DNA from 3 places in the Bradyrhizobium sp. 4 genome. Region 2 is predicted to be linked to each of the others. Evidence: predicted binding sites of a transcription regulator. Region 2 holds the regulator's gene; each other region holds the start of a gene.

Evidence for each region. The regulator LexA, encoded in region 2, represses DNA repair genes until DNA is damaged. The targets are predictions, from matches to a motif close to TGTTCNNNNTGTGTTCNG.
Region 1: IVB45_RS09370 (DUF3072 domain-containing protein) is a predicted target of LexA. The motif match lies at 6,222-6,239, and genes of this name have one in related genera.
Region 3: IVB45_RS19410 (single-stranded DNA-binding protein) is a predicted target of LexA. The motif match lies at 8,335-8,352, and genes of this name have one in related genera.

What each region holds. Positions count from the first base shown of each region.
Region 1 covers NZ_CP064686.1:2,042,004-2,052,009, forward strand. Annotated here, with positions in the region: gene IVB45_RS09330 (ribulose bisphosphate carboxylase small subunit) at 1-47, shown strand, start outside; gene cbbX (CbbX protein) at 146-1,081, shown strand; gene rpe (ribulose-phosphate 3-epimerase) at 1,078-1,815, shown strand; gene IVB45_RS09345 (hypothetical protein) at 2,014-2,226, shown strand; gene IVB45_RS09350 (universal stress protein) at 2,342-3,178, opposite strand; gene IVB45_RS09355 (Do family serine endopeptidase) at 3,388-4,926, shown strand; gene IVB45_RS09360 (hypothetical protein) at 5,200-5,562, shown strand; gene IVB45_RS09365 (DUF6496 domain-containing protein) at 5,569-5,886, opposite strand; gene IVB45_RS09370 (DUF3072 domain-containing protein) at 5,973-6,185, opposite strand; gene IVB45_RS09375 (hypothetical protein) at 6,301-6,522, shown strand; gene IVB45_RS09380 (hypothetical protein) at 6,541-6,750, shown strand; gene IVB45_RS09385 (hypothetical protein) at 6,849-7,097, opposite strand; gene IVB45_RS09390 (hypothetical protein) at 7,193-7,450, opposite strand; gene IVB45_RS09395 (hypothetical protein) at 7,592-7,813, shown strand; gene IVB45_RS09400 (HWE histidine kinase domain-containing protein) at 7,810-9,300, opposite strand; gene IVB45_RS09405 (HAMP domain-containing protein) at 9,314-10,006, opposite strand, start outside.
Region 2 covers NZ_CP064686.1:4,245,244-4,255,249, forward strand. Annotated here, with positions in the region: gene IVB45_RS19910 (S41 family peptidase) at 1-759, opposite strand, end outside; gene IVB45_RS19915 (alpha-hydroxy acid oxidase) at 1,065-2,198, shown strand; gene IVB45_RS19920 (HAD family phosphatase) at 2,207-2,839, shown strand; gene IVB45_RS19925 (hypothetical protein) at 3,008-3,199, shown strand; gene glp (gephyrin-like molybdotransferase Glp) at 3,419-4,630, shown strand; gene lexA (transcriptional repressor LexA) at 4,807-5,508, shown strand; gene IVB45_RS19940 (hypothetical protein) at 6,072-6,506, shown strand; gene IVB45_RS19945 (ComEC/Rec2 family competence protein) at 6,637-8,916, opposite strand; gene IVB45_RS19950 (DUF2171 domain-containing protein) at 9,012-9,245, opposite strand; gene IVB45_RS19955 (nuclear transport factor 2 family protein) at 9,331-9,717, opposite strand; gene IVB45_RS19960 (glutamine--tRNA ligase/YqeY domain fusion protein) at 9,737-10,006, opposite strand, start outside.
Region 3 covers NZ_CP064686.1:4,134,577-4,144,582, forward strand. Annotated here, with positions in the region: gene IVB45_RS19375 (peptidylprolyl isomerase) at 1-315, opposite strand, end outside; gene IVB45_RS19380 (hypothetical protein) at 312-737, opposite strand; gene IVB45_RS19385 (peptidylprolyl isomerase) at 746-1,309, opposite strand; gene coaD (pantetheine-phosphate adenylyltransferase) at 1,351-1,845, opposite strand; gene IVB45_RS19395 (hypothetical protein) at 2,092-2,349, shown strand; gene IVB45_RS19400 (KUP/HAK/KT family potassium transporter) at 2,565-4,418, shown strand; gene gyrA (DNA gyrase subunit A) at 4,557-7,301, opposite strand; gene IVB45_RS19410 (single-stranded DNA-binding protein) at 7,673-8,170, opposite strand; gene IVB45_RS19415 (outer membrane beta-barrel protein) at 8,630-9,412, shown strand; gene IVB45_RS19420 (outer membrane protein) at 9,645-10,006, shown strand, end outside.

The DNA of each region.
Region 1 (10,006 bases), 2.2 Mb from region 2:
TCCGCTACACCACCGTGCGCCGGCAGCCCGCACACGCGCCAACCTAAGTCATTCTCCACCGCGCGGAGCGCTCCCTGCTCCGTTTCCTTGGCGGACCCCTGCTTCGCCGCTTCCCCGCGGCGAAGCCCTTTTCTTCGAGGTGCCGATGCTGGATGTTCCCCACGCAATGACCACTGAGCCCGGCAAGACCAGTTTCGATCTCCGCAAGGAGGCCGAAGAGGCTGGAATCACCGGCACGTTGCAGCAGCTCGAGCAGGAGCTGATCGGATTGAAGCCGGTGAAGAACCGCGTGCGCCAGATCGCGTCGCTCTTGCTGATCGAACGTATCCGGCAGCGTGCGGGACTGGCTTCGTCGCCGCCGACGCTGCACATGTCGTTCACCGGCAATCCCGGCACCGGTAAGACGACCGTCGCGTTGCGCATGGCAAAGATCCTGCACGGCCTCGGCTTCGTGCGGCGCGGGCAGGTGATCTCGGTGACGCGCGACGATCTCGTCGGCCAGTATATCGGCCACACCGCGCCCAAGACGAAGGAGATCCTGAAGAAGGCGATGGGCGGCGTGCTGTTCATCGACGAGGCCTATTATCTCCATCGGCCGGACAACGAGCGCGACTACGGCCAGGAGGCGATCGAGATTCTGCTGCAGGTGATGGAAAACCAGCGCGAGGACCTCGTCGTGATCCTTGCCGGCTATGGCGAGCGGATGACGAGCTTCTTCGCCTCCAATCCCGGCTTCCGTTCGCGCATCGCCCACCACATCGACTTTCCGGACTATGCGGAAGCCGAGTTGCTCGTGATCGCCGAGCTGATGCTGAAGGAACGCGGCTATCGCCTCTCGGCGGCGGCGCGTGAGGCGTTCGAGAAATATATTGCGCTGCGTCGGACCCAACCGTTCTTCTCCAATGCGCGATCTATCCGCAACGCCGTCGACCGCATCCGCCTGCGGCAGGCCGATCGCCTGGTGTCCGATCTCGATCGCATGCTCGAGATCGCCGACCTCGAAACGATCGATCCCATGGACGTCCTGGCGAGCCGCGTCTTCAGCGGCGGTGCCGACGCGCAGGGGAGTGCGAAGCCATGACCAGAGAAATCCTCATCGCGCCGTCGATCCTGGCTGCGGATTTTGCCCGCCTCGGGGAGGAGATCGCAGCGATCGACGCGGCGGGCGCCGACTGGGTTCATTGCGATGTCATGGACGGGCATTTCGTCCCGAACATCAGTTATGGCGCGGACGTCATCAAGGCGATCCGGCCGCTGACGAAGAAAAAATTCGACGTGCATCTCATGATCGCGCCGACCGATCCCTATCTCGAGGCGTTCGCGAAGGCCGGCGCGGATCTCATTACGGTGCATGCCGAAGCGGGTCCGCACCTCGATCGCTCGCTTCAGGCCATCCGCGCGCTCGGCAAGAAAGCCGGCGTCAGCCTGTGTCCCGCCACTCCCGAAAGCGCGATCGAGTATGTGCTCGATCGTCTCGATCTCGTCCTGGTGATGACGGTCAATCCGGGTTTTGGCGGCCAGTCCTTCCTCGAGTCCCAGCTCGAGAAGATCGCGCGCATCCGAAGCATGATCGGCGACCGGCCGATCCGGCTCGAGGTTGACGGCGGCATCACGCGCGACAATGCTGCTGCCGTGGCCGCTGCGGGCGCCGATACGCTTGTAGCGGGCTCCGCCGTATTTCGCGGCAAGAGCAGCGCGGACTATGCCGGCAACATCGCGGCTATCCGCGCCGCTGCGGAAGCCGGCAGGGTTCCGAAGCTGCAACATAGTTCGGCGCAGACGATCCGAGCCGGTGAGCCCGCGCTCATCCGGTAGACTACCTGGTACACATTGGCCCGCGGTGAGGTTCCGAAGCGCTGAGTCCGCGCTGGTTGGAACTTTCGCCTAAATGCGCGTTTGCCTAGAATCAAGCGCGTCTAGCGCGCGGCGGGCGCAGCAAATCTTTTGCACAACCGCCATCGCCCTGACGCAAATAAGGGCAATAAGCTCTGTGTGAATGCGAGGGAGGGTCTCATGGATAACGTACGTCGCTACCGCGCGCTGGCGTCCCTCTGTCGTCAGCAGGCCGCCTACCGGCCGCTCCAGAGCTGGGAACTGCTCGGCCAGGCCGAACATTTCGAATATCTCGCCGAAGTCGAACTCAAGGCCCATTTCGACGCGTGCAATGCGCCACACGACGAGGACGGCGTAGAGGCCACGGCGTGGGAGAGGCCCGCCGCGGCGTGACGGTCCAACTTGTTCGAACATGACCTGAACTTGCCGAGGCCGGCACCGCTCAAGGACGCGGTTATCAGCCCGAACGACGAGGCTTGCGACCGGCCCGTCCTGGATCAACCCTCGATTAATGCGACATCAGCGTCGGGACGGTCATGGCTTCCAACATGGCGCGGGTGACGCCGCCGAGGAACCGTTCCTGCAATCGCGAATGGCCGTAGCCGCCCATGACCAGAAGATCGAGGCGCTCATCGGCTGCAAGCGACAGCATGGTCGGCTGAATGTCAGAGCGCGCGGCCGACAGGTTGACGGTGCGGGTCGACAGTCCGCGCCGGCCGAGGTGCCTTGCCAGATTGCGCGTCGAGACCTCGTCGGGAACCATGTCTGTTTCGTTGATCGCAATAATCACGATTTCCTCGGCGCGGGCCAGGAATGGTGCGGCGTCGCGCATGGCGCGCGCGGCGAGGCGGCTGCCGTCCCAGCAGATGCCGATCCGTTTCGCCTTGAACGCTCCATGGAAAGTGTAGGGCAGGAAAAGCACCGGGCCGCCCGCCTGGAACAGGATCTCGCGGGGCACATCGTTGTCGAGTGAGGCTTGCGCCGGGTCCGGCTGGAGCACGATGCTGAGATCGTGCAGCCGCGCCATCTCGCCGAGCAAGCCGACCGCATCCCCCGGCATCGTCCCGAGCGGGTGGCATGTGTAGGAAATGCCGGCGTTCATCGCTTCGTTCTTGAATACCGCGAGCGCCGCCTCGGCCCGCGCCACTGCGCTTTCGCGCTCCATCTCGAACACCGCCGCCACCGCGGCGCCGCCCTCCATGATATAGGCCGCGCTGGTTGCCACATAGCCAACCGCGACTGCATCGAGATGGGCGTTGAGGCCCGCCGCGAGCGAGATCGAGCCATCGATCACCGGGCGCACCGGGCGCTCGGTGGGGATGTGGACGAGAATGTCTTTGTACATGACGCGCCTCCGACGGACATCATCCGGTGGCGGCAGTCTTTCACGGTGCGCAGGGGCCGCGTTGAGCTGCATCAAACGTGCAGCCTCGAGTTTTGGACCTTCGCCGGCCCCGGCTACTTTGCCAAGATTTAACCGCGCGGACGGGACGCCGTAAGGTGGCGACCGCCATGTTGGGTGCAAGGCGACTTACCCAACATGGACATATCGACATGAGCGATCACGTCAATTCCGACACCACAACGTCTCGCAAGGTCCTGAGGCCGCGCCGGCTCGCGCTGCTCGGCACCGTGGCCGCGCTTGGCGTGGCCGTGCTGGCGACTGCACCCGGCTCTTCGCCGTTCAGCGCGAACTCCTTCGTCGCGCCCGCCCAGGCCGCGGAGCCCACCGCGACACCGCCGGGCTTCGGCGACCTCGTCAGCAAGGTCAAACCCGCCGTCATCTCGGTGCGGGTCAGGATCGACCAGGACAACGACAAGAGCGCGATGCTGCAACAGAACCGGATGGATTCGGACGAGGCGACGCCGTTCGACCAGTTCTCGCGGCAATTCGGCTTCCGCGGCCCGGGTGGAATGGAGGGCATGCCGCGCCAGCACCGCCAGATGATCACGGGTGAGGGCTCCGGCTTCTTCATCTCCGCCGACGGCTATGCCGTGACCAACAACCACGTCGTCGATCACGCCGAGTCGGTGCAAGTGACGATGGACGACGGCACGATCTACAGCGCGAAAGTGGTCGGCACCGATCCGAAGACCGATCTCGCGCTGATCAAGGTCGAGGGTAAGAAGGATTTTCCGTTCGTCAAATTCTCGGACCAGAAGCCGCGTATCGGCGACTGGGTCGTCGCGGTCGGCAATCCCTTCGGCCTCGGCGGCACCGTGACCGCCGGCATCGTCTCGGCCAGCGGCCGCGACATCGGCAACGGTCCCTATGACGACTTCATCCAGATCGACGCGCCGATCAACAAGGGCAATTCCGGCGGCCCGGCCTTCGACATGAACGGCAACGTGATCGGCGTGAACACCGCGATCTTCTCGCCCTCCGGTGGCTCTGTCGGCATCGGCTTCGACATTCCGGCCTCGACTGCAAAGCTCGTCGTCGCACAGTTGAAGGACAAGGGCGCGGTCACTCGCGGCTGGCTCGGCGTGCAGGTGCAGCCGGTGACATCGGATATCGCCGACAGCCTCGGCCTCAAGGAGGCGCGCGGCGCGATCGTCGACAATCCGCAGGACGGCAGCCCGGCGGCGAAAGCGGGCATCGAGGCTGGCGACGTCATCACCGCCGTCAATGGCACCGCGATCAAGGATTCCCGCGATCTCGCCCGCACCATCGCCACCCTGGCGCCGGGCACGTCTGTGAAGCTCGACGTCGTCCACAAGGGCGACAGCAAGACGGTGACACTGGCGCTCGGCGAGTTGCCGAACGAGCGGCAGGCCAGAGCCGACGAGGGCAAGTCGCAGCCGGATGCCGGCATGCCGCCGCGTCTCGGGCTCAGTCTGGCTCCGGCTGGCGACGTGCAGGGCGCCGGCCAGAAGGGCGTCGTCGTCACTGAAGTCGATCCGCAAGGGCCGGCCGCGCAACGCGGTATCCAAACCGGCGACGTCATCCTCAATGTGGGCGGCAAGGCTGTCGCCAATATCGGCGATGTCCGTTCGGAGCTGGCGCAGGCGAAATCGTCCGGCAAGCGTAGCGTGCTGCTGCAGGTCAGAAGCGCGCAGGCGACCCGTTTCGTCGCGTTGCCGCTCGCATAAGGCGAACGTCGATCGGCGCAACTCCAAAAAGGCGGCCCACGGGCCGCCTTTCCTGTTCGCCTTTAGGATTCCGGATGTCCGCCGATAACATTCTCGTTAACGGCAGTGAGGATGACCCGGTTCGTCCGAAAAAGCCGTGTTCGCTCATCACAATTCCGGGTCAGGTAGGGACTCGGCGGCAATGAAGCCGCCGGGACGATTGCAAGCGTGGAACTTCGAACTTGCCGCCGCTGAGCTGGACCGGTCGGCAATTCGTATTTGATCGGTGCCGACATGGATCGATTGAAGCTCTCGCTGAGGACTGCGCTGCTCGTGGCGCCATTCGTGCTGTGGGGCGGAATCGCTCTCGGCCGTGACGACGGCCGCTACGCGGACTCTCCCCTCAAGCCATGGTTCGACGGTCTGCGCAGCCATCTCGGTCCGTGCTGCTCAGATGCGGATGGGTTTGCCGTCGCCGATCCCGATTGGGACTCGCACAATGGACATTATCGCGTGCGGCTCGACGGCGAGTGGGTCGACGTCCCGGACGAAGCCGTGATCACCGAGCCGAACCGGGCCGGCCGCACCATGGTGTGGCCGGTGAAGACCGCGTTCGGCGTTTCGATCCGCTGCTTCATGCCGGGCAGCATGATCTGACGGAGGTCAGCGCGACCGTTTGGAGGATTTGCGCTTCGACGTCTTCTTCGAAGTCTTTCTCGAAGTCTTCTTGGATGTTTTCCGAGATGTCTTCTTTGACGTCTTCTTGGACGTCTTTCGCTTCGCGGCTTTCTTCGGGACCTTCTTGCCCTTCTTGCGCGCTTTCGACAGGCCGATCGCGATTGCCTGCTTGCGGCTCTTCACGCGTCCGCCTCGACCGCCCGGTCCGCTTTTCGCGGTACCTTTCTTGTAGCGCTTCATCTCGCCTTCGACGTCGCTGCCGGAGCTGCGCGAGTAGCGGCGCTTCTTTGCCTTGCGTGCCATGCATGTTCTCCCTTGGCCTGGGAAAACAATCCGAGACAGGCATGGTTCCGAAAGCGCGCATGCACGTCCCGGATACGCGGCTTAGTCTAGAACGAATCCGCCAGCTCGATCTCGGCTTCCAGCACCTGAATGCGCCGTGCTGCCTCGCTGGAGGACAGATCCCGCGCATATTGCGCGGGCTGATACGCCTCTTCGCTCAGCCGTTTCAGCCGGAGGCCCTGCGCCCGCGTCATCTGCTCGGTGAGGAAAGTCTTGGCGGTGAGAAGAGTCTTGGCGTCGTATTTACCCTGAACCTGCATGTCGCTTCTCCCTTCTGAAATCGTGACTTGACTATATGTTCTTATTTTGTTCTAACAAGTCATGGACAACAGAATTAATGAAATTCGACGTAAAATCAGCGCTTTGAGGCTGGAAATGGCCGATGTCGAGGCGGCCGTACGCGAACTCGTCGAGCGCGATCGGGACTGCACAGAGAAGGCTCTGGCGCAGATGGATCTGCGCCGGAAAATCAATCTGCTGATCGGCGAATGGAAGGCTGCAGGTGGCGGCGATGTCCTGCCGAATGTCCGCGACAGGATGAGCCTTCGTTCCGCGAAGACATCAGGTAGTCCTCTGCGCGTGATCGCGCGCCGCTGAGAGCTTTGGGAGCGCACGGTGGAGGAAGACCCGGATGCGTACCGGATTCTAAAGCTGCGCGCCGAGATTCTCGAACTGGGCTCTGCCATCCGGCAGCTGCAACGCGAGGGGCTTGATGACGCCGCGGCCCAGCTCTTGATCGCGCGCAAGCGTGCACGACTCGACCATCTGGTGAAGTCAGATCCTGCAGGCGTTCATCCTGTTATCCTGAGAAGCCATCGTAGCTGAAGGCTGCGCGCAACGCGGCCCGAGAAAAAGTTTGTTCGAGCACCATAAGCAAAAAGGCCCCGCGATCGCGGGGCCTCTACGAGTTGGACGAACAAAACCTACTTGGTGTTGCTCATGCCGCCCTTGTTGTTCGTCATGGTGCCGCCCTGATCGGAGCCGGGACCGGAGCCGCCCTGACCGGAGGGATCAGCACCCTTGGAGGACTTGGCGTTGGCGCCTGTGGTGGTTTGCGACGATGACATCGAGGATCCGTGTTTTGCCTTGTGCGACTTGGCCTGCACGGCGAACGGTGCGGCGGCGAGGCCGGTGGCCAACATCACGGCAAGAGCGAGCTTGGTGGTCTTCATGTGCGGGAACTCCCTGAGTTGAATTGACGCAGGCAGCCAACTGCCATTCGTCGCAGGAGTTCCGAACAAAGAAGTTCCGGTAAATCTCGCGTCCTTCAAGATTGCTTGTCTTCTGCGAGGATGAATACGAGGCCGGTGAGTGTCGCCCCGATCGCGAACGTCGTCACCAATGTGAGGGCGAAAACCACGAGGGCCTGGCTTCCGCCGTGACTCAGCAAATTGGCGACGGCTGGATTGGACAGCACGAGCAAGAGGCTGAAAGCGAGCCCGAGGGCTGCGCCCATCATGGCGTGCGTCATCAGTTTGACGAGCCCGCTCGGAGAGATCAGGTCCGACGACTTTTTCGCGCGCATGGAACTCTATCCCGATCTCGCAAGCAACGCCTGCGACACGCGCTGGTTCCACCCGCATGAAGGAATCGTCGTTATCGCCCGCTTCATCCGACGTTCATGCCGGTTGGGCGAGAATGACCGCGCAACACGGGAACATTCGATATGGGTAAGGTGGTCTTTCTCTATCGCTCTCTGGCTTATCGCAACGCCGCCGCGGACATCCTCCGCAAAGCGCGCAAGCTGCCCCGCGGCGCGGAGCGAAGCGCGGCGTGCCGCTATGCCAAGGCGCTGCGCGATCTCGCCCAAACGGAAGCCTGGCTCGAAGGACGGGTCGCGCGCGAGCCGCAAACGACGCAGCGCAGGAAGAGTGCGGCCTCCGGTTAACCGGACGCGCGCTGCAATTCGGCGGAGCTGGCGGCTTCGAAGTTGCCGGGCGCGGTCGTCGCGGCAGTCTTGCGGACCAACGGCACCTCGAGCCGGCACAACAGACCCTCGGCGCGCCAATCGAATCGCGCCTGCCCGCCGAGCTGGGACTCGACGCTCGCAAGCAGGCTCCGCGTACCAAAGCCGCGGGATTTCGGCGTCATGACGAGCGGGCCGCCGGACTCCTCCCAGGTCAGCGTGAGCAGCTCATCCTTGACCTGCCAGCCGATCGCGAGCCGTCCCGTTCGCGTCGAGAGCGCGCCATACTTCGCCGAGTTGGTGAAAAGCTCATGCAGGGCCAGCGCCAGCGTCTGGGCGGTTGCCGGCAGCAACTGAACTTCAGAGCCTGCCAATTTGATCTGGCCGCCGAGGGAATAGGGCGCAAGCTCCTCGTCGATCAGCTTCGAGAGTTCGGCGCCCTGCCAGCTCGACAGCGACAAGATCGTATGCACGCGCGCCAGTGCATTGATGCGTCCCTCTACGGCGCTGACATAGGCTTTGACTTCGTCGGCGCGGGTGAGGCGCACGATCGATTGCGCCAGCGCCAGCGCATTCTTGGCGCGATGATCGACTTCCCGCGCCAGGAGAGTCTGCCGTTCCTCGGCGCGCTTGCGTTCGGTGATGTCCACCGTCACGCCGCTGACGCGCATCACCCGACCGCTCTCGTCAACCGTGGCGGCGGCCGTGCCGACACACCAGCGCACATCGCCGTCGGGCCGCACGATGCGGAACTCCGTTTCATAGGAGCGTGTGCCCTTGTTGAATTCGGCGATCGCCTTGCGCAACTGATCGACGTCGTCCGCATGCAACAGCGCCTGAACGTTGGCCGGATTCACCTCGAAGCTCTCCGGGCCAACACCAAAGATGCGGTATTGCCCCTCGTCCCACATCCAGTCGCCGGTGATCCAGTCCCAGTCCCACGAACCCATCTTGCCGGCGGCGATCGCCATGCTGCGCCGCTCTTCGCTCTCGCGGAGCTTTGCGGTGGAATTCTCCAGCTCGGCGGTGCGTGCACGCACGCGGTCCTCGAGATCCTGGTTCAGCCGTTCGAGTTCGCGCGTCTTGCGATAGAGCTCTGCAAACACCTTGACCTTGGCGCGCAGCACCTCCGGCACGACCGGCACCGGGACGTAGTCGACAGCGCCCATCTCGTAGCCGCGCAGGCGGTCGATGTCGCTGACTTGAATAGCCGAGATGAAGATCATCGCGGTCTTCTGGAAGCGCGGGTGCTCGCGGATCATCGCGGCGAGCTCGAAGCCGTCGAGCTCGGGCATGCAGACGTCGACCAGGATCACCGCGATCTCGGTCTTGAGCAGCACCTCCAGAGCCTCGCGACCGGACGAGGCGATCACGAGGTTCTGGCCGAGATCCTTCAGGATCACCTCATAGGCGAGCAGCTTGGCCGGCTGGTCGTCGACGAGGAGGATGTTGACCTTTTCGTGGTCCATACGGGCATCCAACTCAGCGGTGCAGCCACATGCGGATTGCAAGCAGCAATTGATCGGTGTTGACGGGTTTGGCGAGGTAGTCGGACGCGCCGGCCTCGAGGCATTTCTCGCGGTCGCCTTTCATGGCCTTGGCCGTCAACGCAATGATCGGAAGACGGGCGAAGGTCGGATTTTCACGAATGACGCCGATGGTTTGATAGCCATCCATCTGCGGCATCATGATGTCCATCAGCACGATGGCGATCTCCGGATTGGATTCAACCAGGGCCACCGCCTCGTTGCCGGTCGTGGCCGTCAGCACCTTCATGCCGCGTCGCTCCAGCACGCTCGACAGCGCGAAGATGTTGCGGGCGTCGTCGTCGACGAGCAGGGCGGTCTTGCCAATCAGGTCTTCGTCGGAACTGTTCAGCTTCTCGAGCATGCGCTGCTTCTCGACCGGCAACTCCGTGATGACGCGGTGCAGGAACAGCGCGGTCTCGTCAAGAAGGCGCTCCGGCGATTCCACACCCTTAACCACGATGCTTCGCGCCATGGTGTGGAGCTCCGCATCTTCCTCGGCCGACAACTCGCGGCCGGTGAAAACGACGACCGGGACATTCGACAGCGCCTCGTCGTTGCGGATCTGGTCCAGCACCTCGAAGCCGGTCATGTCGGGCAGGCGCAGGTCGAGCACGACGCAATCACAGGGGTTCTCACGCAGCATCGA
Region 2 (10,006 bases):
CACGGCCTGGTCGAGCAGTCCGCCCGGATTGTTGCGCAGGTCCATCACGTAGCCGACCAGCTTCTCCGGCGGAACGTCCTTCGAGATCGATGCAATCGCCTTCTTCAGGCCGTCGGTGGTCTGCTCGTTGAACGAGGTGACGCGGATATAGCCGATATCGCCGTTCTCGACGTGGAAGCGCACGGGGCGCACATGGATGATCTCGCGCTTGATCGCGACGTCGAGCGGGGCGTCGGCTCCCTTGCGCACGATCGTGAGCTTGGTCTGGGTCTCGACCGGCCCCTTCATCTTGTTGACGGCCTGCTCGAGCGTCATGCCCTGCACGGCATCGCCGTCGATCTTGCTGATGAGGTCGCCCGACATGATGCCGGCCTTGGACGCCGGCGTGTCGTCGATCGGCGAGACGACCTTGACCAGCCCCTCCTCCATCGTGACCTCGATGCCGAGCCCGCCGAACTCGCCGGAGGTGGTCTCCTGCATCTCGGTCCAGGCCTTGTCGTTCATGTAGCGCGAGTGCGGATCGAGCGAGGTCACCATGCCGGTGATCGCACCTTCGATCAGCTTGGCATTGTCAGGCTTCTCGACATAGCTCGCCTTCACCCGCTCGAACACTTCGCCGAACAGATTGAGCTTGGAATAGGCGTCATCCGCGCTCGCTGCCGCCCGTGCCGCCCATACGCCGCCGTGCGGACTGGCTACCAGAAGGGTCAGACACGCTCCGGTGAGCGCGCCCAGTGGAAACAGCAGGGTTTTCCGCATGGATAGGCTGGCCTTTTTGCTTCGCGGTTCGGTGGGGCTGGAGAGCCGCCATGCAAATGGCGATCCAGCCTGCTTCTCACAATACCATTCTGGTTTCTTCAAGGCCGGGATGCCACGCCGGCGGGTACACCGTGAAAATCCCTTCGTCCGGACCTAAACTTTCGGCAACGTTGCAGGACCGGTTCGTGCGCAGCGGGGGTCGGACGGCCGGCCCACGCCTCGCAGCCATGCCATTTTAGGATGGTTTTGGCGCCCCGGACGGGTTAGGCGATGAGGGAAGGCTTCAAATTCTCGGGAGGATAACAATGAACGAAGCACCCCGCATCCAACCGGACAGGAACGTCGAGCTCGGCGCCAGCACCGAGCCGTTCCAGAATCTGCATGAATTCATCCGGAAAGCGCGTTCCAACCTCAACCAGAATGCCTGGGATTATATCGTCGGCGCGGCCGAGACCGAGACTACGATGCGTCGCAACCGCATGGCGCTGGACGAGATCGCCTTCCGCCCGCGCGTGCTGCGCGATGTCCGCAAGGTCACCGGCTCGGTCGAGCAGTTCGGCCGCAAGATGCGCCTGCCGGTGGTGCTCGCCCCCGTCGGCGCGCTCGAGATCTTCGATCCGGATGGCGCCGCGAGCGTGGCACGCGCCTGCGGCACTTTCGGTGCGGCGCACATGCTCAGTTCAGTGTCCGAGCCCGGCCTCGAGAAGACCGCCGAAGGTGCGCCCGACGCGCTGCGGCTCTACCAGCTCTATGTGCGCGGCGACGACGCCTTCGTCGCCGACGTCGTCAGCCGGGCTGAGAAGAACGCCTATGCCGCCTTCTGCCTGACCGTCGATACCGCTCATTACAGCCGTCGCGAACGTGACATCGCCAAGCGCTACGTTCGCGAGAGTCGCCTGCGCGCCACCGGCGGCGATTACCAGAAAGGTCTGGAGTGGCGGACCGTGAAGATGATCAAGGACAAGTTCAAGATCCCGCTGATCCTCAAGGGCATCGCGACGGCAGAGGACGCGCTGATCGCGATCGATCACGGCGTCGAATGGATCTACGTCTCCAACCATGGCGGCCGTCAGCTCGATCACGGTCGCGGCGCCATGCACGTGCTGCCCGAGATCGTTGACGCCGTGAACGGCCGCGCAAAGATCATGGTCGATGGCGGTGTCTGTCGCGGCACCGACATCGTCAAGGCGATCGCAGCCGGCGCCGACCTCGTCGGCATCGGCCGGCTGCAATGCTGGGCGCTGGCGGCGGCCGGCGAAGCCGGCGTGGCGCGCATGCTGGAGCTGCTCGAGGACGAAGTGCTGCGCTGCCTCGGCCTCTTGGGTGCGACCTCGTTCGCCGAGGTCAACAAATCCTGCCTGCACCACGCGACCGCAACCAACGCGCCGAGCGTGTTCAGCGCGTTTCCACTGTTCGACCACGAGCCATATCGATACTGAGTGAAAGGATGCAGGTGACATCGCTCTCTCCCGGCAGCGCGGATGCGCTTCTGTTCGATCTCGGCCGCGTGGTGCTCGATATCGATTTCTCCAAGGCGATCGCCTGCTGGGCGGGACACGCCGGCTGCAAGCCCGAATCCATCGTCGCGCGCTATGTGCGCGACAGCGAAGCCTATCGGTTGCACGAGATGGGCAAGATCAGCGATGAGGACTATTTCGCCTCATTGCGAGCGTCGCTCGGAATCGGCATTTCGGACGCGCAGTTCCTGGAAGGCTGGAACGCGATCTTCGCCGGCGAAATGCCTGACATCGCCGAGCTGCTGCCGCGGGCAGCGAAGCAGATGCCGCTGTACGCTTTCTCCAACACCAACCGGCCACACGTGGACCATTTCTCAAGGGAATATGCCGACCTCCTCGGCCATTTCCGCGAGCTGTATTTGTCGTCCAGCATCGGCCTGCGCAAACCGGATGCCGAGGCCTTCGACCACGTCGTCGCGGCGATCGGCGTGCCCGCCGGGCGTATCGTGTTCTTCGACGATCTTGCTGAAAACATCGAGGGAGCGCGGGCGCGCGGCTTGACGGCCGTGCATGTGACCTCGCCGCGTGATGTGGGGAACGCATTGAAAGCATTGGGCATCTGACGACGATCTGCCGCCGCGAGACCCCCGGAGATGCGGCCCAACGCGACTAATTTTGAAGAAGTTTAGGAACCCGATCACTTTGTGCATTTTTATACAGAGTTCCCGGAACGGAATACCGTCTTCCGGACTCTAGAGTCCGTTGGGACTTCTACAGACGGATGCATCATCGTGTTGGGCAAAACCTACCTCACCAAGCAGGCCTCTCTTCTTCTTGAATTCGCCAGGACAACTTCAGATTCGGATCTTTCCGCCAAGCTTGTGAGCAAGGCCGCCGACCTGAAATCCCAGGCCGATCCGCTGCCCGACAAGGATCAGGGACCCAAGGCGCCCGACGTAACTCACGGGCAGCCAGGGAGCTGATCGATGCAGGCCGGGGCGCTCGTCGTTCTCGTCTTGCCATGACCATTGTCCTGCCGATCTGGCACGTTCTTCGGATCGTGCCGCAACGCGCTTGATCCTGCCTTCCGGAACAATGCGGTGGGATGACTGCACCCGCTCGGCTGTTTTGCCTCTGCGCCCGCGCTCGGCTAGAAGACGTGCGGAACATTCGCCCGAACGTGCCGAGCAGGAGTTTTCGCCGTGGCCTTGATGCCAGTTTCCGACGCGCTTGCCGCGGTGCTGGCGGGTGCAGAGCCGCTGCCGGAAGAAATGATCTCCCTCGACCAGGCCTACCATCGCGTGCTCGCGCGTGACGTCGCGGCGCGGCGCACGCAGCCGCCGCAGGCGATGTCGGCGATGGACGGCTACGCGGTGCGAGCGGCCGATGCCGCGACGATCGATTCGGAGCTCACCATCATCGGCGAAGTCGCGGCGGGCCGACCGTTCGCGGGGATGGTCGGCGCCGGCGAGGCCGTGCGGATCTTCACCGGCGGCGTCGTTCCCGGTGGCGCGGACGCCGTCGTGATCCAGGAGGACACCGTCGCCGCCGGCAAGCGTATCACGATCAAGGAAGCCGCGATCGCCGGTCGGCACATTCGCCCCGCCGGCGTCGATTTCCGCGAGGACGACGTGCTCCTGCGCAAGGGAAGCCGTCTCACCGAGCGCGACCTCGCGCTCGCCGCCGGGATGAATCATCCGCACCTTGCCGTTTGCGGGCGTCCGAAGGTCGCGATTCTCGCCACCGGCGACGAACTGGTGATGCCGGGCAGCACGCCCGGCCACGGCCAGATCGTCTATTCCAACGGCTACGCCCTGCACGCGCTCGCCCGCAGCGAAGGCGCCGAGACCATCGACCTCGGTATTTCCGCCGACACGCTGGAGGCCACCACCGCCGGCATCCGCCGCGCCCGTGAGAGCGGCGCCGACATCCTGATCACGACCGGAGGCGCATCGGTCGGCGACCACGATCTGGTCCAGCAGGCACTGCGGGACGAAGGCATCGCGATGGCGTTCTGGAAGATCGCGATGCGGCCAGGCAAGCCGATGATGCACGGGCGGCTCGGCGCAATGGGCGTGATCGGTCTGCCGGGCAATCCCGTGTCGTCCTACGTGTGCGCTTTCCTGTTCATGGTGCCGCTGATTCGTGCCCTGTCGGGCCGTTCAGTGATTCACCATCGCCGTGAGCGCGCCGTGCTCGGCCGCGACGTCAGCGCCAACGACCAGCGCGAGGACTATCTGCGCGCGCATCTGGAGGAGCGCGACGATGGCACACGCGTCGTTCTTCCCGTCAATCATCAGGACTCTTCGCTGCTTGCGAATCTCGCTGCAGCGCAGGCACTTCTCGTGCGCGCACCGTTCGCGCCGAAGGCCGAAGCCGGCACGGCTTGCGAAGTGTTGCGGCTCCCTGTCTGAGCGCCCCGGCAATGCGCGTTCCGCCAACTTTGCTCTGTTCACGGTAAATTAAGCAGTTGCGGAACATGTATCGAACATATAGTGTCCGTTCATGATTTGTTTCGAGCATGTAGCGGCATATTGCCGAATTCAGCGTCTCGGAATCGGACGACATCAACCGGGGGACTTTGGTCGAGATGTTAACGCGCAAACAATACGAGCTTCTGCGGTTCATCAGTGAACGTCTGAAGGAAAGCGGCGTACCGCCCTCCTTCGACGAGATGAAGGATGCGCTCGACCTGCGCTCGAAGTCGGGCATCCATCGCCTGATCACGGCGCTCGAGGAGCGTGGCTTTATCCGACGCCTGCCCAACCGCGCCCGTGCGATTGAAGTCATCAAGCTGCCGGAGCTCCAGGCAGCCGCAGGCAGCCGCCGCGGCTTCACGCCGAGCGTCATCGAGGGCAATCTCGGCAAGGTGCGCGCGAGCTCCAGCCTGCCCGCGGACGAGGGCGAACGTCCCGTCGCGGTGCCGGTGATGGGTCGCATCGCGGCCGGCACGCCGATCGAGGCGTTGCAGACCCGCAGCCATACTATCAGCGTACCGCCTGACATGCTCGGCTCGGGCGAGCATTACGCGCTCGAAGTGCGCGGTGATTCCATGGTCGAGGCCGGCATCCTCGACGGCGACATGGCGTTGATTCAGCGCAACGAGAGCGCCGATACCGGCGACATCGTGGTGGCGCTGATCGACGACGAGGAAGCCACGCTGAAGCGCTTCCGCCGGCGCGGCGCCTCGATCGCGCTCGAGCCCGCCAACGCGGCCTATGAGGTCCGTATCCTGCCGCCTAACCGGGTGAAGATTCAGGGCAAGCTGATCGGGCTTTACCGGAAGTACTGATACCGGGCGTCCTTGATACCGGGCGTCCTTGATACCGGGCGTCCTTGATACCGGGCGTCCTTGATACCTGGCGTCCTTGATACCGGGGAGTACTTCATACTGGAGGTGCTTGGCGCCTCGCGCGCTTCCGATCGGTATCGCCGGTCAGAGATTGGAGCGGATCATCTTCCGCTCCGGCTGGATAGTCTTTCTGGTTCTGCACAGACTATCCGGCCCCTCCTCCGGCGCTGGCTCCTCGCGATGCCCACGAAGCAGCACCGCTGCGCGGCTCAAGTGTTCGAGGAAATGGCGGCCAGCGATCGTCCGCAACGTGCGGAATGCGATCGAGCAACCGTTGCAGCCAAGTCGGCAATATCCGGGCTGGCAACATTCGGACACGCGCCTCCCGAATGCATCGTAGCAGGCTTTGTTCCTATTGAATGCGGGAAAGATAATGTGATCGCGGCTTGCGGAACGCAGCCGCAGATTTGCCCACAACCAAGCAGAGCGTTCGTGCTTCCACTCTGATAGAGGCCTGCGCCTCGAAGAGACGCGGGTTGCTATCCCAGCATGAGGAGCACCCGATGTGTGACTACAGCCTACATGCCGTCGCGTCGCGCCCCGCCGAAGTCGGCGAGACGATCGTCACGACAAGCTTCCGCGGCACCTCGACGCGCGGCTTCGCCTCGGCAGCCGATCCGTCTGTTGCCGTCTGCCTGCTGCCGGGAACGGAGCTCGCCTTCGCCGACGACGTTCGCTACGACAATCGCTGGATCTGGACGCGCACCATCAATTCCCGCGTGGGCAAGTTCGGCAAGATCGACCCGCACGTTCCCGACCGCCATCATGACGCGATCGAATTCCCGGACGGCAAATATGTGCTGGTGACGCAGCTCGTCGAAGGCCAGCGCGCGACCGTGCTGCAACTGCCTGTGACCCAGCCGGTGACGGAGCGCGAGCACAAGGCGCAGGTCATCGCCGACAGGCAGCCGACCGTCACGCGCCTGCCGATCGGCTGACGCAGCCGCTACGAGGTCGGAGGTCAAGATTGAATCGCCATCGCCGGCGGTGGCCGGCGAGATGGCGTGGTTTGCGCCCAGCGAATCCGAGCAGATGCACCAATCCACTGCATTGCTCCGCACCGTCAGATCAATCGTCGGCCTGCAAGTCGGTCTCCGCCGGCGTTGCGTCCTTGATGCGGGGCGCGATCGCCTTCGGCGCAAGGCTGCCGTCGAAATCACCCTCGCCTGCGCCGGCTGGCAACCAGGGGCGGCTCGCGCCTCTCGCCCTCGCCGCGTGAACCGCAAAGCCGTCACCACGCTGCGTCAGCGCCAGCGCACTCTGGCTGGCGAGCCGCTGCCGATCGACCACCATCGCCGCGCAATCGGGCGGCGCGGGGCGTGTCGTCACCACCAGCGCGGCCCGACTACAATCGTCCGCGAGAGCGTCGACGCGCAGTGCCAGCGCGACCAACCTCCCGTCGGCCAGTGGCGTCACGCAGCCCGATTCGTCACAGGACACGCCATCGGCCAGCGAGGCTCTGCCGGCATCGCGCGGATCGGCGTCGGCAGCGAGCCATTCCTTGAGCAAAAAGCTGTCCTTGCTCGTCCTGATCAGGTGCAGATATCCGTCCCTGCCCCGCACCGCGACGCTGGCGCCATCCCCGGCAATCAGGATGTCGGGCTGCTGCGCCGACAGTCCCCAGAGGATCGCTGCCAGCAGGACCAGGGCGCCGGACCAGCGTAGCGGCGTGCGCAACAAGCCTAGCACAATGATTCCCAGGCTCGCCGCGATCAGCGGCGTGATCCCGAACGCCGGGATGCGGCCGACCGCGCCCGGCAATGCCGCGACCCAGCGCGAGACCGCGACCATCCACTCGATGCCGATCCCCATCAGCCACCAGAACACGCTGTCCAGCCCGAACGGCGCAGCAAGCAGCCCCAACAATCCCGCCGGCATCACCAGCGCCGAGACCACCGGCATCGCGCCGAGATTGGCAAGCACGCCAAACGGCGTGACACGGTGGAAATGGAAAGCGGCGTAGGGCGTGGTCGCAAGTCCCGCAATCAGCGAGGCCATGAACAGCATCGCGATCTCGCGGCCACCCCACATCGCAATGCGCGCGGTCGCCGAATGGTCCGGCGAGGCAAACAAATTGGGCATGCCGATCTGCACCAGCGCCACCAGCCCGAGCGTTGCTGCAAACGACATCTGGAAGCTCGGATGCACCAGTGCTTCCGGCGCGACCGCGAGCACGATCAGCGCGGCGACAGCAAGCGTGCGAAAGGTGATGGCGCGGCGATCGACCATCACCGCGATCAGCACCACCGCCGTCATGAAGAACGATCTTTGCGTTGCGACCTCCGCGCCCGACAGCAGCAGGTAGAACGCAGCAGCGACCAGCGCGGCGGCCGCCGACCATTTCTTGATCGCGAAGCCGGCCGCAAGTCCCGGGATCAGAGCGAGCAGCGCGCGCACCGCGAAGAACACGACACCGGCAACGACGGCCATGTGATAGCCGGAAATCGAGAGCACGTGGCCGAGACCGGAGATGAACATCGCATCGTTGACGGGCGTGGTGATCGCATCGCGCCGCCCGGTAAGCAGCGCGGTCGCGATCGCCCGGTTGTCGCCGTCGAGCGTCGCCCGGATGCGGGCATCGATCGCATCGCGCAGGCCTTGCATGAAGGCCGCATAACGCAGCCGCAAGCCGGCGGTCTCAGGCGGCGGCGCCACCGTGATTGCGCCCATCGCGAAGCCGGAGGCGCCGATGCCTTGGAAGAACATGTCACGCGAAAAGTCGTAGCTGCCGGGCCGCACCGGCGCGAGCGGCGGCATCAACCGTGCCTTCAGCTGAACGAAGCTACCGACCTCCGGCGCGGTGCCTTTGCGGACCGACAGGCGCACGCGCTCAAGCCTGACGTCGCTGCGTTGCGCCTCCATCGCAGTGACGCGCAGCACGAAACGATCGGTACGCTCGCGGATGTCGCGAGCCTCGACAAAGCCCGACAACGACACCGAATAGAGCGCCTTTGCCAGCACCGGGTGGGCGATGCGCGCCGTCTTCCAGGTCGCGACGGCAAAGCCGGCCGCGACCGCCGCGATCATGATGGCTGGGGCGAACAGCCGGCTCCGCCGCAACAGAGCCGCGCCAAGCAGGAGTGCGATGGCGGTCGTGGCAACCACCCACAGCACTGGCTCGTGATCGGCAGAGAAATAAAGCGCGATGCCGCAGCCAAACGCTACGGGCACCCACGGCAACAGCCGCCCGGCGCCAGCCTCGGCGCGTGGCCATGCGCGGAGGGTCTCGGCCAGCGAGGTCCAGAGGTCGAGGCCTGCAGGCGCGAGGCCGCCAGCAGACGCGGCGCGGCCCGCGGGCCACGTCCCCGCGATCCCCTGCGACCGTACCGGCCGGCCCGGCTCCGCCATTCCCTGCATCCGATGATACGCAACGAAGGCACAAGCTACCGGAACGTGCAGGCGGGCGGATAGCGGTACGGATCAGGAACGAAAGGTTGCGATCGCTACTTTTCCTCTTCCATCGTCACAGCGACATCGGCCTTGGCCGACAGCCGGACCTTGTTGCCCTCGATATCGGCGACGAGGCCCTTGTCGATGAAGTGATGATGCCCCTTGTGGCTGCCCTCGCCGCTGTCCTTCTTGGTCAGCTTGATGCGATTGCCTTCGACCTTGTCGACGGTGCCGATGTGGACGCCGTCGGCGCCGATGACTTCCATATGCTCTGCGATGTTCTGCATGGTGGGTTCCTTGTTGGGCCCACCCCAACGCGCGAGGTGCATGTTCGTTCTCTCACGAGGATGACGAAGTCGTGTGCTCCACTGGTCAGATAAGCGGCGCCTGCGACGAAGCATGGTGATTGACGATCTTCCAGTCGCCGTCCTCGCGCATGATGACCCAGCTCATCTTAACTGAGACATCGGGGCGTTCGCCGGCGAGATCGAACGAAATGCTCGCGGCCATATTGATCAGATCAGGACCTGCCTGCGCCGCCTTCACCTCGGAAAATAACGCGCTCGGCTTGCGCCAGCGTGGCAGGCCGTTGAAATAGTCTGCGACGCCGTCCCTGCCCCGGTAGAGCTTGGGGTTGGAGCCGAAGAAGAACGCATTCCTCGCATAGAGCGATGAGAGCGCGGCCGCATCGAGCGTGGCGAAGCCGGCGCGCCATTTCCCGATGATGGCGGAAACGATGGCGTCGGCTTCGTCGCTCATTGTGGTCTCGCAGCTCTTTTCAGCCTTTGGCAACTTCCTTCGCGAACGTGTCGCGCAGGCCGATGGTCCTGGAAAATACCGGTCTGTCGGGCGTCGAGTCCTTGTCGCGCACGAAATAGCCCTGGCGCTCGAACTGCATCGGCTCCGTCGAATTGCTTTCCGCGACTGATGCTTCGATCCGGGCGTCAGCCAAAATCTCGAGCGACTGCGGATTGAGGTCGGCAGCGAAGTTCGAGGCGTCCGGGCTCGGATTGGCAAACAGCTGGTTGTAGATGCGGATTTCCGCGGG
Region 3 (10,006 bases), 110 kb from region 2:
CACGATAAAGAACTGGCTGTCGCCGGAATCCGGGCTGGCGGCGCGCGCCATCGAGGTGGTGCCGCGCACATGCGGCTCCTTGTTGAACTCGGCCTTCAGCTTCTTGCCGGAGCCCCCGGTGCCGGTGCCCTGCGGGCAGCCGGTCTGCGCCATGAAGCCGTCGATCACGCGATGGAACACGATGCCGTCGTAGAAGCCTTCACGCACGAGTTCCTTGATGCGCGCGACGTGGCCCGGCGCCAGATCAGGCCGCATCTCGATGGTGACGGGGCCCTGCGTAGTTTCGAGGATCAGTGTGTTTTCGGTGGCGCTCATGCTCGTCTCTCTTGGGTTGGGGGTGAAGTCCTGTCAGGTGAAGATTTGCGGTTGCGAAACTGGATCGCGAATGGACGCCCCGCAGCGGCGCCAGCCATCGCATCGGTAAATGGCATCGGCGTGCAGCGTTGCAATGCCTCCATCACCGCGATCCGGTATTGCAGCCGGTCATCGTCGGAGGCCTCCGCGGATTCATAGGTAATCCTCGGATGGCCCAGAATGTTTCCAGCCCGGTTAAAGCTCACGACGACGGTGATGTCGATCGGGCGGGCCTTGGCGGCGGGCGGCGGCTTCCAGCAGGTGCGCAGATGCCGGAAGATGTCCTGGATGGTGTTGACCTGTGCGTCGTCGGCGACCGCGCCGGGGACGCCGAGCAGCAGCACCGCGGCAACCAACAGGAGCTTGCCACCGCAGCGCGCCATCGCCTCTCCTACTTGATGTCGGAAGCGACCTGCACCTTCACCATCTTGTCGGGGTCGGTGACGGTGCCGCCGCTTGATCCGCGAGGCGCCTTCTTCAGCTTGTCGACGACGTCCATGCCCTGCACGACCTCGCCGATCACGGTGTACTGGTTGTCGAGGCTGCCGCCGTCGGCGAACATGATGAAGAACTGCGAATTGGCGGTGTCGACGCTGTCGCCGCGCCGGGCCATGCCGACGATGCCGCGCGCAAAATGCACCTTGGAGAATTCCTGCTTCAGGTTCGGATATTTCGACCCGCCGGTGCCGTTGAAGTTCTGACCGTCGCCGGTCTGCGCCATGAAGCCGTCCATGACGCGGTGGAACGGCACGTTGTTGTAATAACCCTCGCGCGCGAGCTGCTTGATGCGCTCGGCGTGCTGGGGCGCAAGGTCCGGCCTCAGCTTGATGACGATGCGGCCCTTGGTGGAGTCGATGACGATGGCGTTGGCCTTGTCGAGGCCGGCCGGCAAAGTTTGCGCGAACGCCGGCACTGCGAACAGAACCGCGGCAAGAACTGCGAGAATTCGGATCATGACAACTCCGGATCAGAGATGAGAAAGGAAACGCGCCGTTATCAGGCGAATTTTGCCTTGAGCTGGGCCGCAACCAGCGGCGGGACGAAGGCCGAGACATCCCCGCCCATGGCTGCGATCTGGCGCACCAAAGTGGCGGTGATCGGGCGGACCATGGGAGAAGCCGGCAGGAAGACCGTATGCACCTCGGGCGCCATGGCCTCGTTCATGCCGGCGAGCTGCATCTCGTAGTCGAGGTCGGTGCCGTCGCGCAGGCCCCGAATCATGATCGTCGCCCCGTGCTTGCGCGCCGAGGTCACCGACAGGTCGTCAAACGTCGCAGCTTCGAGCACGCAGCCAGCCTGGGCCGCCACCGGCCCGCAGACGTCGTGGAGCATCTTGAGCCGCTCCTCGGTCGAGAACAGCGGCTTCTTGCCGGGATGGACCCCGATCGCGACAACGAGCCTGTCGCACAGCGACACGCTGTGCCGGACCACGTCCAGATGGCCGTTGGTGATGGGGTCGAAGGAACCTGGATAGAAGGCAATGCGCGGCATGGCCACGTCCTACCGCGCCCGGCCCGGCCCGGCAAGCCGGTCCGGTTCCCTGGCGGTTTTTCCGCAAAACCATGTCGGAATGCGCCGAATTGTTTCGTCCTGAGGGGGCCACGAAACAAAACGGGGCGCGAACGAAACCATTTCCCACGTTCGCGAAGACGTCCGGAAACTGGCCATGGTTACTAATCCGGCCAACGAACGACGGGCCGCACACTGGGCGTAGCGGTCGCATCACAGGGGACTGTCATGATCAAAGCTCTTTCGGCGATCGCCATTTCTGCGTGTGTTGCTGCCGCCCTCACCCTCCTGCCCGGCTTCGCCCCGACCGTCGAGGCGAGCGTGCCGCAGCCGCTCGCCAAGAGCGACCGGCTCGATATCCGCACCATCGGCAAGGACTGCTCGCAGCAGGCTTGGCCGAATTTCGAGGCGTCGTGCCTTCGCCAGGCCGGCACCAAAGCCAACATCCGCGAGGCTCGTCTCGTGACCGCCAACCGCACTCCGTAGCGGGGTCTGTCAGTTTCGCGTCAGGAATCCTCGCGATAAGTCCCAACGATAAACCCCAAAGATGACCCATGGATATTTGCGACGTCCCGTCGCAGACTGCCCGATGCTCGCGTCCGCCGGAATGACCCGTCGGGCGCAATCCCATCGAGGGGTCGCCATTGTCCAGTACGCCCGCAGTCGCCTCCGGCCATCAACCTGATCCACTGCCGCTTGCCATGACCATGGGCGCCCTCGGGGTGGTCTATGGCGATATCGGCACTAGCCCCCTCTATGCCCTGAAGGAAGCCGCCAAGGCCGCCGCCCACGGCGGCACATTGACGAATGATGCCGTTCTGGGCGTTGCGTCATTGATCCTCTGGGCGCTGTTGCTGATCATCTCGCTGAAATATGCGCTGTTGATCCTGCGCGCGGACAACCGGGGCGAAGGCGGCATCGTCGCACTCCTGGCGCTGCTGCACGCGCGCAACGCGCAGCCCGGCACCTGGCGCGCGCATCTGCTGGTCGTCGGCCTCGTCGGCGCCGCGCTACTGTACGGCGACGGCGCGATCACGCCGGCGATCTCGGTGCTGTCAGCCATTGAAGGTCTGAAGGTCGACGCTCCCTCGCTCGCGCCGGTGGTGGTGCCCGTGACCGTCATCATCCTGATCGGACTGTTCATGATGCAGAAGCAGGGCACCGGCTTCATCGGCCGCATCTTCGGACCGGTGATGCTGGCCTGGTTCTTCGTGCTGGCAGCGCTCGGCATCCACGGCATCGTCAAGGCGCCGGCGGTGCTGGCGGCGCTGAGCCCGCTCTATGCGTTCGACTTCCTGATCCACCAGGATTTTCATGTCTCCTTCGCGATCCTGGGGGCCGCCTTCCTCGCGGTGACCGGCGGCGAAGCCATGTATGCCGACATGGGGCATTTCGGCCGCCTGCCGATCCGCCTGGCCTGGTTCGCGATCTGCCTGCCCGCGCTGGTGCTGAACTATTTCGGCCAGGCCGCGCTGCTGATCACCGACCCCACCATGATCGAAAATCCGTTCTTCCAGCTCTGCCCCGACGCCCTGCACTATCCGCTGGTCGCGTTCTCGGCGGTCGCGACCGTGATCGCCTCGCAGGCCATCATCTCGGGCGTGTTCTCGCTGACGCAGCAGTCGATCCAGCTCGGCTTCCTGCCGCGCATGCAGATCCGTCACACCACGAGCGCAGCGATCGGCCAGATCTACGTGCCGTTGGTGAACTGGCTGCTCGCCGCCGCAACGCTCGGCGCCGTGCTGAGCTTCGGCAGCTCGGAGGCGCTGGCCGGCGCCTACGGCATCGCGGTGTCGCTGTTGATGGCGATCACCACGCTGCTCGCTGCCCTGGTCGCGATCCAGTGGGGCTATTCGCCATGGCTCGTGGTGGCCGTGAACGGCTTCTTCTTCGCAATCGACGTAATCTTCTTCTCGGCCAATTCGATCAAGCTGTTCGAGGGCGGCTGGTTTCCATTGATGCTCGCGGCCTTCGTCGCCTTCCTGATGCTGACCTGGCGCAGCGGCGTGAAGCTCGTCGAAGCGGCACGCGCGAAGCTGCGCCAGCCCGAGGAGGATCTGATCGAGACCGCAGTCAACAAGTGCAGCGCCAGACTCCCCGGCACCGCCGTATTCCTGGCGTCGGCGCCGCGCGGCGTGCCGCTGGCGCTGACCCAGTTCGTCAAGCACAACCACGTGCTGCACGAGCGCATCGTCCTGGTCACCGTGCTGATCGAGGAGCTTCCTCACATCGCCGACGAAGACCGCACCGAGGTGATCGAGATCATTCCCGGCATTACCCGCGTCATCCTGCATTACGGCTTCATGCAGAACCCGACGATCTACGAAGGACTGACCCTGGCCTGCCGCCACGGCAAGCTGCCCGGCATCGACCTCTCCGACATCACCTATTACGTCGGCCGCGAGACCATCATCCCGCGCGAGGACGTGCCGGGCATGTGGGTCTGGCGCGAAACCATGTTCGCCTTTCTGCAGCGCAACGCCGAACGCTCAGCCGCGTTCTTCGGCGTGCCGACCAAGCAGGTGGTGGAGTTCGGCACGGAGCTGGAGATTTAGCGCAATTCGTAGCCCGGATGGAGCGACTTGTCCGCCGTAGCTCTGAGAGCGAAGGCGGAGGCGCAATCCGGGACTCTCTGCGCGGCGCAAGAAACCCGGATTTCGCTTGTGCTCCATCCGGGCTACGGGGGTGACGCATCACTCCCCGTTTGCGTCTCCGTTCGCACCATTCCCGCTCTCGGCCTCTTCCGTGATGTGCTCGACCGAGACGACGTGCTCGTCCTCGGCGGTGTCGAACACGATCACGCCCTGGGTCGAGCGGCCGGCGACGCGGATGCCTTCGACCGGGCAACGGATCAGCTGGCCCTTGTCGGTGACCAGCATGATTTGATCAGCGTCTTCCACCGGGAAGGAGGCCACCAGATTGCCGTTGCGGTTGTTGACGCTCATGGCCACGATGCCTTTGCCGCCGCGGCCCGTGGTGCGGTACTCGTAGGACGAGGTCCGCTTGCCATAGCCGTTGACGGAGACGGTCAGCACGACCTGCTCGGCCGCCGACATCTCGATGTAGCGCTCCTGGGCGAGCTGGAAGCTGCCGGAGGTCTCTTCGGCCTCGGCGTCCGCCGCCGGCTCCTCGGCCGCAGCTTCGCCGGCGACCGCACGACGCATCTTCAAATACGCCGAGCGCTCGTCGGACGTCGTCTCGACGTGGCGCAGGATCGCCAGCGAGATCACCTTGTCGCCCTCGGCAAGCGCAATGCCGCGCACGCCCATCGAGGTGCGCCCGGTGAACACGCGCACGTCGGTGACGGGGAAGCGGATGCACTGGCCGCCGGCGCCGGTCAAAAGCACGTCGTCGTGCTCGGTGCATATCTGCACGTCGACGATAGCTTCGTTGTCGTCGAGCTTCATCGCGATGATGCCGGAGCGGCGGACATCGACGAAGTCGGACAGCTTGTTGCGCCGGACGTTGCCGCCTGTCGTGGCGAACATCACGTCGAGATTGCCCCAGGTGGACTCGTCCTCCGGCAGCGGCATGATGGTGGTGATGCGCTCGCCCTGCTCTAGCGGCAGGATGTTGATCAGCGCCTTGCCGCGCGCATTCGGCGCGGCCATCGGCAGGCGCCAGACCTTGATCTTGTAGACCTGGCCTCGCGAGGAGAAGAACAGCATCGGAGTATGCGTGGACGCCACGAATAGCCGGCTGACAAAATCCTCGTCGCGGGTCTGCATGCCGGCCCGGCCCTTGCCGCCGCGGCGCTGGGCCCGATAGGTCGACAGCGGCACGCGCTTGACGTAGCCGGCGTGAGAGACGGTGACGACCATGTCCTCGCGCTGGATCAGGTCCTCGTCCTCGACCTCGCCTTCCTGCTCGATGATGACGGTGCGGCGCGGGGTGGCGAACTCGGCCTTCACTTCGGCGAGTTCGGACTTGATGATTTCAAGCACGCGGTCGCGCGAGCGCAGGATGTCGAGATAGTCGGCGATCTCGCCGGCGAGCTTGTCGAGCTCCTCGCGGATTTCGTCGCGGCCGAGTGCGGTGAGGCGTTGCAGGCGCAAATCGAGAATGGCCCTCGCCTGCTCCATCGACAGCCGGATCGTGCCGTTCTCGCTGATGCGGTGGCGCGGATCGTCGATCAGCGTCAGCATGTCCTCGACGTCCCGGGCGGGCCAGTCGCGCGACATCAGGGTGTCGCGCGCGGTCGTCGGGTCGGGCGAGGTCCGGATGACGCGGATCATCTCGTCGATATTGGCGACCGCGATGGCGAGACCGACCAGGATATGGGCGCGATCACGGGCCTTGGCCAGCAGGAACTTGGTGCGCCGCGTGACGACCCGCTCGCGGAAGTCGACGAAGATCGCCAGCAGGTCCTTCAGATGCATGATCCGCGGACGGCCGCTGTCGAGCGCCACCATGTTGACGCCGAAGCTCGTCTGCAGCGGCGTGAACCTGTAGAGCTGATTCAGCACCACATCCGGCACGGCGTCGCGCTTCAATTCGATGACGACGCGGTAGCCGTCGCGATCGGATTCATCGCGCAAGTCGCCGATGCCCTCGATCTTCTTTTCCTTGACCAGCTCGGCGATGCGCTCGACCATCGTCGCCTTGTTCACCTGGTAGGGAATCTCGGTGATGATGATCGCCTCGCGCTCCTTGCGGATGGTCTCGATCGCGACCTTGCCGCGCATCATGACCGAGCCGCGGCCGAGGTGATAGGCGGCGCGGATGCCTTGCCGTCCGAGGATGACGCCGCCGGTCGGGAAATCCGGTCCCGGCACGATGTTGATGAGCTCGTCGATGGTGAGCGCAGGGTTGTCGATCAGCGCGACGCAGGCGTCGATGACCTCGCCCAGATTGTGCGGCGGGATGTTGGTCGCCATGCCGACCGCGATGCCGCCGGCGCCATTGACGAGCAGGTTGGGGAACTTGGCCGGCAAGACCGACGGTTCGGTCTCGTTGTTGTCGTAGTTCGGCTGGAAGTCGACCGTGTCCTTGTCGATGTCGGCCAGCAGAGCCAGCGCCACCTTCGTCAATCGGGCTTCGGTATAACGATAGGCAGCCGGGGGATCGCCGTCGACCGATCCGAAATTGCCTTGGCCGTCGATCAGCGGCACGCGCATGGAGAAGTCCTGCGCCATCCGGACCATGGCGTCGTAGATCGACTGGTCGCCATGCGGATGATATTTACCGATGACGTCACCGACCACGCGGGCGGACTTGACGTACTTCTTGTCCGGCGTGTGCCCCTGCTCGTTCATCGAGTACAGGATGCGGCGATGCACCGGCTTCAGACCGTCGCGGGCGTCAGGCAGCGCCCGCGCCACGATCACGCTCATGGCGTAGTCGAGATAGGACTTCTTCATCTCCTCGAAGATGGAGACGGGGCGAATATCCGAGGGTTGCGCCGGCTGGTCGCCGGGCTTGTCGTCGTCGTCAGCCAAGGGGAAATCCGGTGAGGTTTTATCTGGGAATCATATAGCGCATCGAGCCTCTGATAACCACCCTCGCGGCGATCTGGGAAGCGCTTTTTCCGCCTATTTTTCCAACAACTTAAGCCCTTGCGATCGGTGTCTTGGACAGCCCCCGTATCGACCTTGCAAAATCGCCGATCACGCGTCGAAAATCGCGCGGCGAGCTTGCCCCGTCAGCGCGCTTGCCAAGCCGCAATCCGAGCTCACCCGAAACATGAAGCGGGCCCGGAAATCCCGAGCCCGTCCTGCCGATTAGTGGGATTTTCTGACACGAGATGAGAAGCGCCGCCCATCCGGCCGGCGCGTCGCATTGGGACCCCGCGTTCTCAGAGCGGGATCGCTCAGAACGGGATATCGTCGTCCATGTCGCTGTTGCGGCCACCGCCGCCAGCGGCAACGGGACGGCGCGGTGCGCTGCTGACCGGACCGGAGGAGCCGAAATCGCCGCCCGGCTCGTCGCCGAAGCTGCCGCCTCCCCCACCGCCGCTACGACCGTCCAGCATCGTCAGGGTCGAGTTGAAGCCCTGCAGCACGACTTCGGTCGAGTACTTCTCGACGCCGCTCTGGTCGGTCCATTTGCGGGTCTGGAGCGCACCCTCGACGTAAATCTTGGCGCCCTTCTTCAGATACTGTTCGGCGACCTTGCAGAGCCCTTCATTGAAGATCACGACGCGGTGCCACTCGGTCTTTTCCTTGCGCTCGCCGGTGGCCTTGTCGCGCCACGTCTCCGAGGTGGCGACGCTCAGATTGGCGATCGGCCGCCCGTCCTGGGTGCGGCGGATTTCAGGATCCTTGCCGAGATTTCCAACCAGAATGACCTTGTTGACGCTTCCCGCCATCTCCGCTCTCCGCTCCGAATGCCACTGAATTCAAGAAGGCCGGTCCGCTCCCCGCGTTCCGCCGTGCCTGTTGAGGCGACCCTATACGCTCGCCGAACGCTTGCGGACGACGATCAGTCCGTCGCCCCTCCGGTTATCCCCATATATAGCATCGACCTCCTGTTCGTTCCAGATTTGTTCTTGGCGAAACGACCGCATCGATGTGTGGCGTCAATCGGCCAATGTAGTGCTGGAATGCGCGCAGCGAGTGGAACCTTTGTAGATTCCCGAAAACGAGGGAAAGAACTTAACATTCAATAAGTTATGAGTACTCGCAGTGCCCCGCTCTTGTTGCATTTCGGAGACGGACTTTGCCGCCCCGTAGAGCTACGGTTTCCTCGCACTTAGTTCATAAGGGCCCTCGCGCCTGATCAGCCGCTTCGGGGAAGAAAGAAGTGGATGAACCTGGGGAGACTGGCAATGAATAAGCTTCTGATTGCTGCAATCGGTGCAGTGGCGATGGGCCTGTCGGCTCCCGCGAGCGCGGCGGATATGGCCGCGCGTCCCTACACCAAGGGCCCCGCGCCGGCGATTGCCACCATCTACGATTGGAGCGGCTTCTATATCGGCATCAACGGCGGCGGTGGCTCAAGCCACACGTGCTGGGACTTCGTCACGCCCGCGACCGGCGTTTTGGTCGGCGAAGGCTGTCACAATGCGACGGCGGGCACCCTCGGTGGCCAGATCGGCTATCGCTGGCAGTCCGCCAATTGGGTGTTCGGTCTCGAAGGCCAAGGCAACTGGGCCGACTTCCGGGGCGACAATGTGAGCACCCTCTTCCCGGGTACCGCTTTGGTGACGGGTGATCGCAACCGTTCCCGCATCGACGCTTTCGGCCTCATCACCGGTCAGGTCGGTTACGCCTGGAACAACGTGCTGTTCTACGTGAAGGGCGGCGCCGCCGTCGTCGGCGACAAGTACGACATCTACGCTGCTACAGGTACGCCCGGCGCGGGCGCGCTCCTGGCTTCGGCGCGGGAGACTCGCTGGGGTGGTACGGTCGGGGCCGGTCTGGAGTTCGGCTTCGCCCCGAACTGGTCGTTGGGCTTTGAGTACGACCACATCTTCCTTGGCGATCGCACGATCGGCTTCACAACGCCCCCGGGTGGGGTCTTCGGCAGCGACCGGATTCGGCAGGACGTCGACATGGGCCTCGTCCGCCTGAACTATCGCTGGGGCGGTCCGGTGATCGCGAGGTACTGATCGAACTGACATCCATCAAAGCAAGGCCGGCCTCGCGCCGGCCTTTTTCGTTCCTGTTCCCATGGGGGAACCAAAGGTCAGTAATTGCACCATTTTCAGGCCGCTGTGGCTTTCCAGTGACACAACTTGCGGCTTCAATGGTGTAAGTACGGCCTCAGTTGGGCAAGTGAGTCCGATGCCCTTCCTTATCGTGGAAGGCACAATCAGAAACTGGGACTGGGATTAGTTGAAAATGAAAAAGGTTTTGTTGGCTTCGGCCTGTTTGTTCGCTCTCGCTGCCCCGGCTTCGGCCGCTGATCTCGCGGCGCGCCCCTACACCAAGGCTCCGGTGGCCATGGCTTCGGTCTACAACTGGACCGGCTTCTACCTCGGTGTTGTCGGTGGCGGCGCCTGGGAAAATTCCTCGACCGACCCGAAGATGAAGGGCGGCTTCGTCGGCGGTACCGCCGGCTACAACTGGCAGACCGGCAATGTCGTGTTCGGCATCGAGGCCGATGGTGCCTGGGCTGACGTCAGCGCGTCGGTCACCGGCCCCGTTGCCGTCCCCGGCTTCGGCCTCGTCAGCACCACCCTCAGCTCGAAGACCGATGCGAT